Regions from separate parts of the Azonexus sp. GW821-FHT04F04 genome, predicted to be linked through region 1. Evidence: predicted binding sites of a transcription regulator. Region 1 holds the regulator's gene; the other holds the start of a gene.
The links. The regulator sigma-54, encoded in region 1, starts transcription at its own class of promoters, with help from an activator protein. The targets are predictions, from matches to a motif close to TGGCACGCTTNCTGCTNA.

Region 1 (7,238 bases):
GACGCCGTGGAGGCTGACCGTATCGGCCAGGCGTGCTGACAGGTAAATGCGCAGCAGATCGATGATTGCCGAACACGGCTTGGGTGAAAAAATCAGCGGTGTCGTCAATTGGGTGCAGGTCTCGACCACCAATGGTGGTGGCGTCAGGCCATCCGCGACGATGACGGCTGGCGGTTGGGCCCCGAGCAGATCACTGAGCATCTGTGCGAAGCGACGCTCGCCAATGCGCATGGCCCACTCATATTCCGCCAGACCAAGGACCTGCAGACGCTCCGGATGAATAATATTGATGTGGCCAACCAGATCGGCACCGTAATTATTGGAGCCCTTGATCTCGATGCGGCGGTCAGCATGGGGGACGATATTCCAGCTCAACAGCAACTTTTCGCGGTTGTCCTCGTAAAGCTGAACCAGACTTACGTGACGCACGAACTAAACTCAGCCCTGAAAAAGGGCGACTACGGCGGCTGGATCAGCCGCGGCGTGCAATTTTTCGCGGAATGCCCGATCGGAAAAGTTCTGGGCCAACTCGGAAAGTATCTGCAGGTGCTGCTCGGTCGCTTGCTCGGGAACCAATAGCACGAAGAGCAGATCGACGGGTCGCCCGTCCGGCGAATCAAAAGGAACCGGTGTTGCCAGACGCAGAAAGGCGCCAACGGCTTGTTTCAGCCCCTTGATTCGACCATGGGGAATTGCTACACCCTGACCCAAGCCGGTGGAACCGAGCTTTTCGCGGGCGAACAAGCTATCGAAAATGATCGATCGGGCAAGACCAAGGCGATTTTCGAAAAGCATGCCTGCCTGTTCGAAGACCCGCTTCTTGCTGCTGGCCTCAAGATCGAGCAGAACCTGATCGGTTGATAGAAGGTTGGTTAGGGGGTTCATAGGGAAGGTTGGAAAAACAAAGGCCGCAGCCTGTTACGGTGCGGCCCGTTCAACGCTTATTCAGCGACGGAGTGCAGCCCCGGCTTGTCACCGCGATGGTGGTCCTGGACTTTTTGCTTGTACTTCTGAACCTGACGGTCCAGCTTGTCGAACAAGGCATCGATAGCGGCGTAGAGATCGTCACCGGACTCTTCAACGTGGATGTCCTTGCCAGGCACGTGAAGCGTGACTTCACCTTTCTGCTTGAGTTTCTCAACCGACAACACGACGCTGACGCCGGTTACCTTGTCGAAATGGCGGATCACGGGATCCAGCTTGTTCTCGACGTATTCGCGAAGTGCCGGGGTAACTTCAATGTGGTGACCACTAATCTGCAGATTCACTTTATTCTCCTCTCTCTACAGGGTCTTGCGTAAATTGACCGGTGGGATGTTGAGCGACTCGCGGTATTTTGCAACCGTCCGTCGGGCAACTACGATTCCCTGCTGGCCTAGTATTTCGGATAATTGACTATCCGACAAGGGCTTCTTGCCATCCTCGGCCGAGATCAATTGCTTGATCAGCGCCCGGATGGCCGTAGCAGAACAGGCACCACCGGTATCGGTGGAGACATGACTGCCGAAGAAGTATTTGAGTTCGAAGATGCCGCGCGGCGTCGCCATGTATTTCTGGCTGGTGACACGCGATACGGTCGACTCGTGCAAACCGAGAATGTCAGCGATTTCGCGCAAAACGAGCGGGCGCATGGCGACTTCTCCGTGTTCAAAGAATTGACGCTGACGGTCAACAATGGCCTGCGTAACACGATGAATTGTCTCAAAACGCTGCTGTACGTTCTTGATCAGCCAGCGAGCCTCCTGCAGCTGTGTCGACAGGTTGCCGTTACCACGTCGCTGCTTGGCAAGAATTTCGGCATAAAGACGGTTGATACGCAGGCGTGGGTAAGCGTCAGGATTGATGTACGCCGTCCACTTTCCCTTGAGCTTCTTCACAATCACGTCCGGCGTGATATAGCGCGCTTCAATCTGGGAAAAACGGGCGGCTGGCCGCGGGTTGAGGCTGGTAATCACAGCCTGTGCAGCCTTCAGCGACTCGTCGTCGCAACCAGTCAGACGGCGAATCTTGGTGAAATCACGGGCGGCCAGGAGTTCCAGATGCTTCTGGACGATAGTCAAAGCCAGATCCCGGACCTCATCGCCGCGCGGCAAGGCTTTTAGTTGCAGGGCCAGACATTCCTGCAAATTTCGGGCACCAATCCCGACCGGATCGAAATTCTGGATGTGATGCAGCGCGATTTCGAGCTCTTCGATTTCAATTTCGTACTCCGGCGGCAGCGTTTCCCAGAGCTCCTCCAGCGTAGCCGACAGATAGCCGTCGTCGTCGAGCGCCTCAATCAGGAAGCGCACCAGACTGCGGTCACGCTCCGAAACCTGGGTCATGCCCAATTGCCAGCCGAGGTGATCGCGCAGGCTGATCGTCGTGCCGTGCGTATCCTGTGAATCGCTGTCGTCGTCCTCATCCCGCCCGGCGCCGGTAAAGGTGCCGGCGTCAGCGGCCCAGCGGTCATCGTCGACATCAGAGGGAGCGGAAGGTACGTCCTGCTCGCGGTCGTCACGTGCATCACGCTCTTCGCGCTCGACCCTTTGTTCGCGTTCGCCTTCGGTGGTCTGCGGAGAATCAAATTGCTGAGCGCCGGAAAAAGCCTCGCCGCCCTGTTCGTCCTCGCGCTCGAGCATCGGATTCTCGAGCAAATATCGCTCGATTTCCTGCTGCATTTCGATCGTCGACAACTGCAGCAGTTTGATTGACTGCTGCAGCTGAGGAGTCAGCGCCAGATGTTGGGAGAGTTTTAGCTGGAGTGCCGGCTTCATTGGTTGGGGTCGGTTTCTATCTTCCGGTCAGAGCTTGAAGTGCTCGCCGAGATAAACCTTTCGTACGCTTTCATTATCAACGATTTCGTCCGGCCGTCCAGCCGCCAGAACGTTTCCGGCGTTGATAATGTACGCGTGGTCGCAAATACCCAGCGTCTCGCGGACATTGTGGTCGGTAATCAGGACGCCGATTCCGCGCTCCTTGAGGAAGCGGATAATTTTCTGAATTTCGAGCACGGCGATCGGATCGACGCCGGCAAACGGCTCGTCAAGCAGGATAAACCGTGGATTGGTCGCCAGGGCGCGGGCAATTTCAACGCGACGCCGCTCGCCACCGGACAGTGCCGAGGCATTGACGTGGCGGACGTGGCTGATATGCAGTTCGGCCAGCAACCCCTCAAGGCGATCGTTCAACTCGGCTTGCGGCAATTTGAGCAGCTCGAGGATGGCACGGATGTTTTCCTCGACATTGAGCTTGCGGAAAACCGAGGCTTCCTGCGGCAGATAGGACAGGCCAAGCCTCGCCCGGCTGTGCATCGGCAGGTGAGTCAGGCGATTGTCGTCGATATAGACTTCGCCGCCGTCAGCCGCGACCAGCCCGACGATCATGTAAAAACAGGTGGTCTTGCCGGCACCGTTCGGACCAAGCAGACCGACGACTTCACCGGACTTGACCTCGAAAGAGACGTCTTCGACGACTGTCCGCGCCTTGTAACGCTTCTTGAGATTGTGGGCCGAGAGTTTGGCTGCCGGCATGTTCATTCATCCACTCCCTGCATGGCCCGCCGAATGGCGTCGTTGGAAAAGCCACGATATTGCAGGAAACGCATCTGTTTGCCACGCTCCTCGGCGGTTTCCGGCGGTCGACCGAACTTTTTGGTCCAAATTACCCGGCAGCGTTCGGTTTCATCACCGGCTTCGGGCAGGGCCTTGGCGATGTCGGCATCGCTGACGCCTTGCTGGCGCAACTCCTGGCGCAGTCGCGCATCGCCGTAACGTCTTCCCCGCACTGCAACCCGTTGAGTAGCGTAGCGGCAATCGGAGAGCAGGCGTTCGGCCTGCAAGGTATCGAGCACTGCCGACAGCTCTTCCGCCGATTCGGCATGCGGAGCGAGCTTGGCCTGCAAGCCGGCCCGGCTGTAGTCACGCCGGGTCAGCAATTGCAGGGCGCGGACGCGCAAGTCAGGCATCCGCCGCAGCCGCCTTGGTCGGCTTGATGACGGTGGTGCTGGCCGCTTCGCGGATCTTCGCCTCGATTTCCTGGGCGATTTCCGGGTGCGACTTCAGGAATTCGCGGGAATTGTCCTTGCCCTGGCCGATCTTTTCGCCCTTGTAGGAGTACCAGGCGCCGGATTTTTCGACCAGCTTGTGGGAGACGCCCATTTCGACCACTTCGCCCTGACGGGAAATGCCTTCACCGTAGAGGATGTCGAAGATGGCTTCGCGGAAGGGCGGAGCGACCTTGTTCTTGACGACCTTGACCTTGGTTTCGCTGCCGATGACTTCGTCGCCCTTCTTGATCGCGCCGATGCGGCGGATGTCGAGGCGAACCGAAGCGTAGAACTTGAGCGCGTTGCCGCCGGTCGTCGTTTCCGGCGAACCGAACATGACGCCGATCTTCATGCGGATCTGGTTGATGAAAATGACCAGCGTGTTGGTCTTCTTGATGTTGGCAGTCAGCTTGCGCAGGGCCTGGCTCATCAGGCGGGCGTGCAGGCCGACCATCTGGTCGCCCATTTCGCCTTCGATTTCAGCGCGCGGGGTGAGGGCGGCGACCGAGTCGATGACGATGATGTCAACCGAACCGGAGCGAACCAGCATGTCGGCAATTTCAAGGGCTTGTTCGCCGGTATCCGGCTGCGAGATCAGCAGGTCGCCGACATTGACGCCAAGCTTCTGGGCGTATTGCGGATCGAGCGCGTGTTCGGCGTCGATGAAGGCAGCAACACCGCCGAGCTTCTGCATTTCGGCCACGACTTGCAGACAGAGCGTGGTCTTGCCGGAAGATTCCGGACCGTAGATTTCAACGACGCGACCGCGCGGCAGGCCACCGACGCCCAGCGCGATGTCCAAACCGAGCGAGCCGGTAGACACGACCTGAATGCCTTCGTCGATTTCGGCGTCGCCCATCTTCATGATGGAGCCTTTGCCGAATTGCTTTTCGATCTGTTGCAGCGCTGCGGCGAGCGCCTTTGCCTTGTTGTCGTCCATGGAGTTACCTCGGAAATTTGAGCGGATTATGGCACAGGGGCCAAAGATGGAATAGAAATTGCTGCGTTTGATCGACAGGCTGATTGTTCCGGATATGCCATCGGCAGCCGTCAATTTCACTGATTACACGGAGCAGACGAGGTATATTCCCAGCCCGCTCCGCCATTACTTAAATACTGTGTATAAATACAGTACATTTACCATGATCGCTTGGCAAGAAAATTCTGCATTCAAATCAAGGCTCGGCAAGCTGCTGCTCTGCATTTGGCTGGCCGTCAATGCGCCGCAGAGTTTCGCCAAACCAGCGCCGTGGTACTGGTGGGCGAGCAAGACGACCGACCACCGGGTCTGCGCGCAGACTTCACCTGGAACCGGCTGGTTTCGCGAGAGCACGGCGTTCAGGGACAGCGGCTGCAGTGTCCGGGTGAAAGCATTTTGACGGCCTATTTTCCTCCACCCGATAGCGGTCTGACCGTCATCCACGTCGATAACGAAATCATCGTTGTCGACAAACCGGCCGGGCTGCTCTCCGTCCCGGGGCGCGGGGAGGGCATGGACGATTGCCTGGCGTCGCGCGTCCAGGCCCGTTATCCCGATGCACTGATTGCCCATCGCCTCGACATGTCGACCTCCGGCCTGCTCGTTCTGGCGCGTGGCGCGGAAATGCACCGGCAACTTTCGCGATTTTTCCGCGAACGCCAGATCGACAAACGTTATGTCGCCATCGTTCACGGGCAAATGGTGGAGGATAGCGGCGAGGTTGAGTTGCCGTTGATCTGCGACTGGCCGAACCGGCCGCGACAAAAGGTCGATTTCGAGATCGGCAAGCCGTCGTTGACCCGTTTTCGCGTCGTCAGTCGCGATCCGGAGGCCAACACGACGCGCGTCGAACTCGAGCCGGTGACTGGCCGCTCGCACCAGCTACGCGTCCATATGGCCTCGCTCGGCCATCCGATTCTCGGTGACGATCTCTATGGTGGCGAAGCGACGGCACTGGCTGATCGACTGCTCTTGCACGCCATGGATTTGGGCCTGTTTCACCCGTTGACCGCAGCAGCCATTCAATTTCATTCCGACGCCCCGTTTTGACGCTGCTAAACCGCCCAACGACCGTATAATTTTCGCGTTTTGAACCTTTTTCCCGGTTGACCGTACGATCATGCTGATCTGGTTCGTCGTCCTCTACCTGATGGTTTCCATCGGCATCGGCCTGTTTGCCGCGACCCGCGTCCATAGCGCCAAGGATTTTGCCGTCGCCGGCCGCCATCTGCCGCTGCCGGTCGTCACCGCCACTGTGTTCGCCACCTGGTTCGGCGCCGAAGCGGTGTTCGGCGTCTCCGCCACCTTCGTCAAGGATGGCCTGACCGGCGTTGTCGCCGACCCCTTCGGCTCGTCGATGTGCCTGATCATCGCCGGCGTCTTTTTCTCGCGGAAGCTCTACAAGCTCAACATCCTGACGCTCGGCGACTATTTCCGCCTGCGCTACAACCGCACGGTCGAGGTGCTGACCACGCTGTGCATCGTCGCCAGCTACCTCGGCTGGGTATCGGCCCAGATCAAGGCGCTCGGGCTGGTCTTCAACGTCGTCACCGCCGGTTACGTCAGCCAGACCGCCGGCATGATCCTTGGTGCGGCCATCGTGCTGACCTACACCACCTTCGGCGGCATGCTCTCGGTAGCCATCCTCGACTTCGTCCAGATGGGCGTCATCATGGGCGGCATGCTGTACATCGGCTATGTCGTCTCCGGGCTGACCGGTGGCGTCGAACTGGTCATCAACCATGCCTCGGCCGCCGGCAAGCTCGATTTCTTCCCACCACCCGACCCATGGCTGTGGCTGACCTTCCTCGGCGCCTGGATCACCATGATGCTCGGCTCAATCCCGCAGCAGGACGTCTTCCAGCGCATCACCTCGGCCAAGAGTCAGCGCATTGCGCTGTGGGGCTCGATCCTCGGCGCCTCGATCTACTTCTGCTTCACCTTCGTGCCGATGTTCATCGCCTATTCGGCAACACTGATCGACCCCGAACTGTTCAACGGCCTGATGCAGACCGACTCGCAACTCGTCCTGCCCACCCTGGTCCTCAATCACACCCCGGTCTTCGCCCAGGCCATCTTCTTCGGTGCCGTCCTGTCGGCCATCATGAGCTGCTCGTCGGCCACCTTGCTCGCCCCCTCGGTCGCCTTCTCGGAAAACATCGTGCGCGGCTTTTACCCACACATGGGAGACCATCAGTTTTTGAAAGTGATGCGCGGCTCGATCGTGGTTTT
Region 2 (7,238 bases), on a different contig from region 1:
TGTAGTGCGGGAGGTGATTTTGGCGACGAACTATACCAACGAGGGAGAAGCGACCGCCCATTACATCACAGCCATGCTTGGCTCCAAAGGGATTCGGGTGACCAGGATTGCCCGTGGCGTACCAGTGGGTGGTGAGCTGGAGTATGTCGATAGTGGCACCCTAGCGCAGGCATTTCGGGAGCGCAAGGCTTGTGGTGGGTGATATCCGGCTTTTATCGAGCCGTCCGATATCGTATAATTTAGCGTTTAATTTTTATCCCATCTAATTCCGTTAGGGGTCAGCGTAATGAGCAATCAAGGAAAAATGGACTGCGGACGGCGACGTCTGGTCGTTGCGACCGCAGCCGTGGGCGGGGCGGGCGCGGTTGCCGCACTCGTACCGTTCGTATCCAGCTTGCTTCCGTCCGAACGTGCCAAGGCTGCAGGCGCACCGGTCGAAGTGGATATCAGCAAGCTCGAACCGGGTCAGATGATGACCGTCGAGTGGCGTGGCAAGCCGGTGTGGATTATCAACCGCACCAAGGAGATGATGGATACGCTGCCCAAGCTGGCTGATGCGGTCGCTGATCCAAAGTCCGAGAAAAATCAGCAACCGGCTTATGCACAGAACGATACGCGCTCCATCAAGCCCGAAATCATGGTTGTTGTCGGTATCTGTACCCACTTAGGTTGCTCTCCGTCCCAGAAGTTCAAGGCCGGTACCGAAGAGGGAATGCCTGATGGCTGGCTGGGAGGCTTCCTGTGTCCTTGCCATGGTTCGACCTTCGACTTTGCTGGTCGTGTATACAAGTCGAAGCCTGCCCCGACCAACCTCGAAGTGCCGCCGCACGTGTATCTCGCCGATACCCGTATCATGATCGGCGAAGACAAGAAGGGAGCATAAGAAATGGCTGCTGGCAATTTCGAGAAATACAAATCAGACGGCTCACTGGCCGGTAACGCTCTGGAATGGGTTGATGCCCGTTTCCCGGCGACTTCCATGTGGAAGGGCCACCTGTCTGAGTACTACGCCCCGAAGAACTTCAACTTCTGGTATTTCTTCGGCTCTCTGGCGCTGCTGGTTCTGGTTATCCAGATCGTTACCGGCATCTTCCTGGTTATGCACTACAAGCCGGATGCCGCGCTGAACGCCAATGGTGTGCCAATTGCGTTTGCCTCGGTTGAATACATCATGCGTGATGTGTCGGGTGGGTGGCTGATTCGCTACATGCACTCCACCGGTGCTTCTGCCTTCTTCATCGTGGTCTATATGCACATGTTCCGTGGTCTTCTCTACGGTTCGTATCGCAAACCACGTGAGTTGACCTGGCTGTTCGGCGTGGGCATTTTCCTTTGCCTGATGGGTGAAGCCTTCTTTGGCTACCTGCTGCCATGGGGTCAGATGTCCTACTGGGGCGCTCAGGTTATTGTTAACCTGTTCTCGGCGATCCCTGTTATCGGTGGTGATCTGTCGCTGATCATTCGCGGCGACTTCGTTGTTGGCGATGCTACGCTGAATCGCTTCTTCTCCTTCCACGTGATTGCCTTCCCGCTCGTTCTGATCGGTTTGGTTGCTGCTCACGTCCTGGCCCTGCACGAAACCGGTTCGAACAACCCTGACGGCGTTGAAATCAAGGCCAACAAGGACGAAAACGGTATTCCGCGTGACGGCATCCCGTTCCATCCGTACTACACGGTCAAGGACATCGTTGGTGTTGTTGTCTTCCTGATGGTTTTCTCTGCCGTAATGTTCTGGGCACCGGAAGGTGGTGGTTACTTCCTGGAAACGCCGAACTTCTACCCGGCTGACCCCTTGAAGACACCGCCGCACATCGCTCCGGTCTGGTACTTCACGCCGTTCTACTCGATCCTGCGTGCGGTTACCTATCCGCTGTTCGGTCTCGATGCCAAGTTCTGGGGTGTGGTTGCCATGGGCGCTTCGGTGGTGATCTTCGCTTTCCTGCCTTGGCTCGATCGTAGCCCGGTCAAGTCGATCCGTTACCGTGGTCCGATCTACAAGACCTTGCTGACCATCTTTGTCATCTGCTTCTTCGTTCTTGGCTATCTGGGTACTCTGTCCCCGTCGCCGATGGGCGAACTGGTATCGCAGGTCTGTTCGGTGTTCTACTTCGGTTTCTTCCTCGCTATGCCGTGGTGGTCGCGGATGGACAAGTTCAAGCCGGTCCCCGACCGTGTGACGTTCAAGTGAGAGGATGACAAAAATGAAAAAATTCCTTATCGCCTTGCTCTTCGCGCCGATCATGGCGTTTGCCAGCGGTAACACCGCCCATATCGACAAGTGGCCTGGTTCGGTCAGCGACAAAGCAGCGTTGCAGAATGGTGCCAAGCTGTTCGTCAATTACTGCATGAACTGTCACGGTGCTTCCTACATGCGCTACAAGAACTTGCTGGATCTCGGTCTGACCGAGCAGCAGGTCAAGGAAAACCTGATGTTCACGTCCGACAAGATCGGTGAACTGATGCGTGTTGCCGCCCGTTCCGACGAGCAGAAACAGTGGTTCGGTGCTACACCCCCGGATCTGACCATCATTGCCCGGGCCCGTGGCGAAGCCGGCAATGCCGGTGCCGGTGCGGACTGGCTCTACACCTATCTGCGTTCCTTCTATCGTGATGCCAACCGTCCGACAGGCTGGAACAACACGGTGTTCGAGAATGTCGGCATGCCGCATGTTCTGTACGGCCTGCAAGGCCAGCAAGTGATGAATCACGAAACGCACAAGCTGGAATTGGCAGTACCGGGCTCGATGGCACCGGCTGAATTCGACAAGTCGGTTTCCGATCTGGTCGGTTTCATGGTCTGGATGGGCGAACCGCAGCAAGAATATCGCCGCACTCTGGGCTGGTTCGTTCTGGCCTTCCTGGCAGTTCTCTTTGTTGTCGCCTACGCGCTCAAGAAGGAATACTGGAAAGACATTCACTGATCCTTCCTGGATCAGCTAACGGCATCGCGGGTTTGGCTCTGGCCGGCCCCCGATGCCGAATCTCATTTTGAGGGTTACCACAAATGATGAACCTCTACTCGGGCACCACCTGCCCCTTTAGTCACCGTTGCCGGATTGTCCTGTTCGAAAAGGGCATGGATTTTCAGGTTATCGACGTCGACATGTTCAACAAGCCGGAAGAAATGGCGGCGATCAACCCGCACAATCGTGTGCCGGTTCTGGTCGAACGTGATCTGGTCCTGTTTGAGCCGAATATCATCAACGAATACATCGACGAGCGTTTTCCGCATCCGCAACTGATGCCGGCCGACCCGATCATGCGTGCCCGTGCCCGCCAGCTGCTGGTCGGCATGGAGCGGGAAATCTTTTCGTTCATGGAAGTGATTGAGAAGAACGGCAAGACGGCCGACAAGGCTCGTCAGGAAATCAAGGCTCGTCTGACTGAAATCGTGCCGATCTTCAACAAGCAGAAATTCATGCTGGGCGATGAGTTCTCCATGCTTGACGTGGCCATTGCCCCGCTGCTCTGGCGTCTCGACCATTACGGCATCGACCTTGGCAAGGCGGCTGCACCGCTCATGAAGTACGCCGAGCGCATTTTCAGTCGTCAGGGTTTCATCGATGCGCTGACTCCGTCCGAAAAGGCAATGCGCAAGTAAGGCATGGAACTTCCGTCCACCAAGCCTTACCTCCTGCGCGCCATCTGGGAATGGTGCTGTGACAATGGTTTCACACCGTATATCGCGGTTGAGGTCGATGAGCGCACCCGCGTCCCGCGCGAGTTTGTTCGCGACGGCCAGATTGTGCTGAATCTGGGGCCGGATGCGACCAAAAAATTGCTGATCGGAAACGATTTCATCGATTTTCAGGCCCGTTTTGGTGGTGTTGCCCGTGACCTGTCTGTGCCGGTCGAGCGTGTTTCGGCAATCTATGCACGCGAAAACGGTGCAGGAATGGCATTTGAGGTGGATGGCGCCGAGGATGAAGGGACAGCCGAATTCATCGATGCCGGCGAGTCTGCGGTGGAGCCCGAAGAGCCGCCGCCCGAGCCGCCACGCCCAGAAGCAGGGCGTCCATGGCTGCAACGCATCAAATAGGGACGCAAGCTGCGGTTGACGCACTAAAAAGGGGAAATTCCACAAAGGGATTTCCCCTTTTGTCATGCAAGTCCATGATTTTTCAACTTGGCATAGCTGTTGCTCAAGCCAAGCCGGAAGGAAAATCATGCGAACTGAAGTCAAGTCTACCTGTTGCTACTGCGGAGTTGGTTGTGGCGTACTCATTGAAACCGAGAATGGTGCTATCACCGGACTGAGGGGCGATCCCGCGCACCCGGCCAATCGCGGCCGTTTGTGTACGAAAGGTGCGACGCTGAATCAGACAGTCAATCCGACCTATCGCCTGCAGTTCCCCGAAAAGCGTGCAAACCGCGGCGGGGCGGGCCAACGCCTTGGCTGGGAGGGCGCGCTGGACGAAGCCGCCGAGCGTTTCGCTGCCACCATTAAGCAATATGGCCCGGATTCGGTTGCCTTCTACATATCCGGCCAGTTGCTGACCGAGGATTATTACGTTTTCAACAAGCTGGCCAAGGGGCTGATCGGCACCAACAATGTCGATACCAATTCACGCCTCTGCATGTCCTCGGCCGTTGCCGGCTACAAGCAGACGCTGGGCGCCGATGCGCCGCCGTGCAGCTATGCCGACATCCTGCAGGCCAAGGTGATTTTCATCAGCGGTGCCAATCCGGCCATCGCGCACCCGATTGTGTTTCGCTACATCGAAGATGCGAAGGCGGCCAATCCTGACCTCAAGGTTATCGTCGCCGATCCCCGCCGCACGGAAAGCGCGGAGATTGCCGACCTGCATTTGTCGATCAAACCGGGCAGCGACATCGCGCTGTTCAACGGCATGCTGCATGTGCTCATCGCTGAGGGCATGGTTGATCACGGCTATGTCGAAGCCCACACCAACGGTTTCGAGGCGCTCGCCGACATCGTCAAAAATTACTCGCCAGACAAGGTTGCCGATCTCTGTGGCGTACCAGCCGAGGCCATCGTTCAGGCGGCGCGCTGGTTCGGCGCCAGCGACGCCTCGCTGTCGCTCTATTGTCAGGGACTCAACCAGTCGTCCCACGGCACCCACAACAACGCTGGCATCATTCACCTGCACCTTGCGACGGGCCAGATCGGCAAGCCGGGGGCCGGTCCGTTCTCGCTGACCGGCCAGCCGAATGCCATGGGCGGACGCGAAGTTGGCGGCTTGGCCAATTTGCTGTCGGCCCACCGTGACCTGGCCAACCCCGAGCATCGGGCTGAGGTTGCTCGCTTGTGGGGCGTTCCTGAGGTGCCGGCAAAACCTGGAAAGTCTGCGGTCGACCTGTTCAAAGCACTCAAAACCGGCGAAATCAAGGCCGTCTGGATCGCCTGCACCAATCCGGCCCAGTCGTTGCCGAATCAGGCGGCCGTCCGTGAAGCCTTGCTCGCCGCCGAATACGTCGTGTTGCAGGAAACCTATGGCAATACCGACACCGCCGATTACGCCGATTTGCTGCTACCGGCCAGTGGCTGGGGCGAAAAGCATGGCACGGTAACTAATTCCGAACGCTGCATCACGCGCCTCCAGCCAGCCATTCAGGCACCTGGCGAGGCACGTCACGACTGGGAAATCGTCGTCGATTTCGCCCGCCGACTGGGTGAAAAGCTGGGGCGTACCGACGCCGGGCGCTTGTTCCCCTACGCCAACCCCGAAGATATCTTCAACGAGCACCGGGAAAGTACGCGCGGGCGCGATCTCGACATCACTGGCTTGTCCTATGCCGTGCTCGAAGCGCAGGGGCCGCAGCAATGGCCGTATCCGGAAGGTGCCAGTATTGGCAAGGTCCGCCTCTACGAGGATGGACGTTTTCCGACAGCCGATGGCAAGGCGCGCTTTGTCGCCATCGAACATCAGCCAACGGCCGAACTGACGACGCCCGAGCGGCCGATCAGCCTGCTTTCCGGTCGCATGCGCGATCAATGGCACGGTATGAGCCGCACCGGCACCGTGCCGCGCCTGTTCAATCTTGAAGACGAACCGCTGCTCGCCATGCATCCTTGCGACATGCGGCATCGTGGGCTGGAGTCGGGCGATTTGGCCAAAGTGAACAATGGCCGCGGCGAGATGGTCGTCCGTATAGCCGAGCGTCCCGGGCTGGCCAAAGGCCGGGCGTGGATGCCGATGCATTGGGGCAGCCAGTTCATGAATACGCCGGGTACCAATGCGCTGAGCTCGGATGCCATCGACCCCTATTCGTTACAGCCCGAGCTGAAGCATGCCGCTGTCCAGATCATCAAGGCCGAGTTGTCCTACCCGCTGGCTGTAGTTCGTCGCTGCACCAGCCAATCGGAGGCGCTGGAACTACTTCAGCGGGCCCGCGCTGTTCTGGCGGATTATCCGTATGCCAACGTCGGCCTGTATGGCCGGACCACGCCGCTGGTCGTCTTCCGCGCCGCCTGTGCCGGGCCGGCGGCGGATGCCGAGATCTTTGCGCTGGATCGCCTCTTCGGGCTGGATGGCGAGGAGGGGGCCATTCTCTATGCTGACCCGACGCGCCGGATCAGCAAGAAGGCCATTGCCCAGCAAGGCCGCCTGCTTGGCGTCCGGCTGGCCGGCGAGACGCTGGCCCTGGCGTGGTTGCGGCAGGCGATGGCCGAGGATGAACTCGATGTCAGCCTGATCCGCTTCGCTCTGGCGCCGTCGGCCAAGCCGCCGGTGAGCATGGTGGCACGCAACATCGTCTGCAAATGCGCTGATGTCAGCGATGTGCAGATTCACCAGGAACTGGAGAAAGGGGCTGATCTGCCGCAACTCCAGAAGAGCTTGAAATGCGGAACGTTCTGCGGTTCATGTGTGCCGGATATCAAGCGCATGGTGGCAGAGCATCCCCCCAGAATCGCAGCTGCGGCTTGACCGCAACCGGAGGAGACAGTGAGCTACGGACAATTCATCAAGGAGATCGGACGCGGCGCCCAGGGCGCGCGTGATCTGCCGCGCGACGATGCGCAGCAGATTTACGCGGCAATGCTCGACGGCGGCGTGCCGGATCTCGAAATGGGTGCAATCATCCTTGGCCTGCGCGTCAAGGGCGAATCGCTCGACGAAATGCTCGGCTTCATGGACGCCACAGCCGAGCGCACGCACCGTCTCGACATGCCGCACGGCCGCGTTCGGCCGGTTGCCCTGCCGACCTACAACGGGGGCCGCAAGGAAGCCAACCTGACGCCACTGCTCGCCTTGCTGCTCCAGCGCTTTGGCGTG

Region 2: the regulator sigma-54 is predicted to act here: its motif matches at 4,128-4,145, upstream of AC07TV_RS12725 (nitrate reductase).

Annotation. Positions count from the first base shown of each region.
Region 1 covers NZ_JBWKSX010000001.1:156,423-163,660, reverse strand. Annotated here, with positions in the region: gene hprK (HPr(Ser) kinase/phosphatase) at 1-429, opposite strand, end outside; gene ptsN (PTS IIA-like nitrogen regulatory protein PtsN) at 439-885, opposite strand; gene hpf (ribosome hibernation-promoting factor, HPF/YfiA family) at 942-1,268, opposite strand; gene AC07TV_RS00765 (RNA polymerase factor sigma-54) at 1,284-2,756, opposite strand; gene lptB (LPS export ABC transporter ATP-binding protein) at 2,784-3,518, opposite strand; gene recX (recombination regulator RecX) at 3,515-3,946, opposite strand; gene recA (recombinase RecA) at 3,939-4,967, opposite strand; gene AC07TV_RS00745 (hypothetical protein) at 5,026-5,406, shown strand; gene AC07TV_RS00740 (pseudouridine synthase) at 5,400-6,056, shown strand; gene AC07TV_RS00735 (high affinity choline transporter 1) at 6,127-7,238, shown strand, end outside.
Region 2 covers NZ_JBWKSX010000005.1:283,910-291,147, reverse strand. Annotated here, with positions in the region: gene recR (recombination mediator RecR) at 1-202, shown strand, start outside; gene petA (ubiquinol-cytochrome c reductase iron-sulfur subunit) at 287-883, shown strand; gene AC07TV_RS12745 (cytochrome b) at 887-2,188, shown strand; gene AC07TV_RS12740 (cytochrome c1) at 2,202-2,921, shown strand; gene AC07TV_RS12735 (glutathione S-transferase N-terminal domain-containing protein) at 3,005-3,601, shown strand; gene AC07TV_RS12730 (ClpXP protease specificity-enhancing factor) at 3,605-4,039, shown strand; gene AC07TV_RS12725 (nitrate reductase) at 4,167-6,890, shown strand; gene ybiB (DNA-binding protein YbiB) at 6,909-7,238, shown strand, end outside.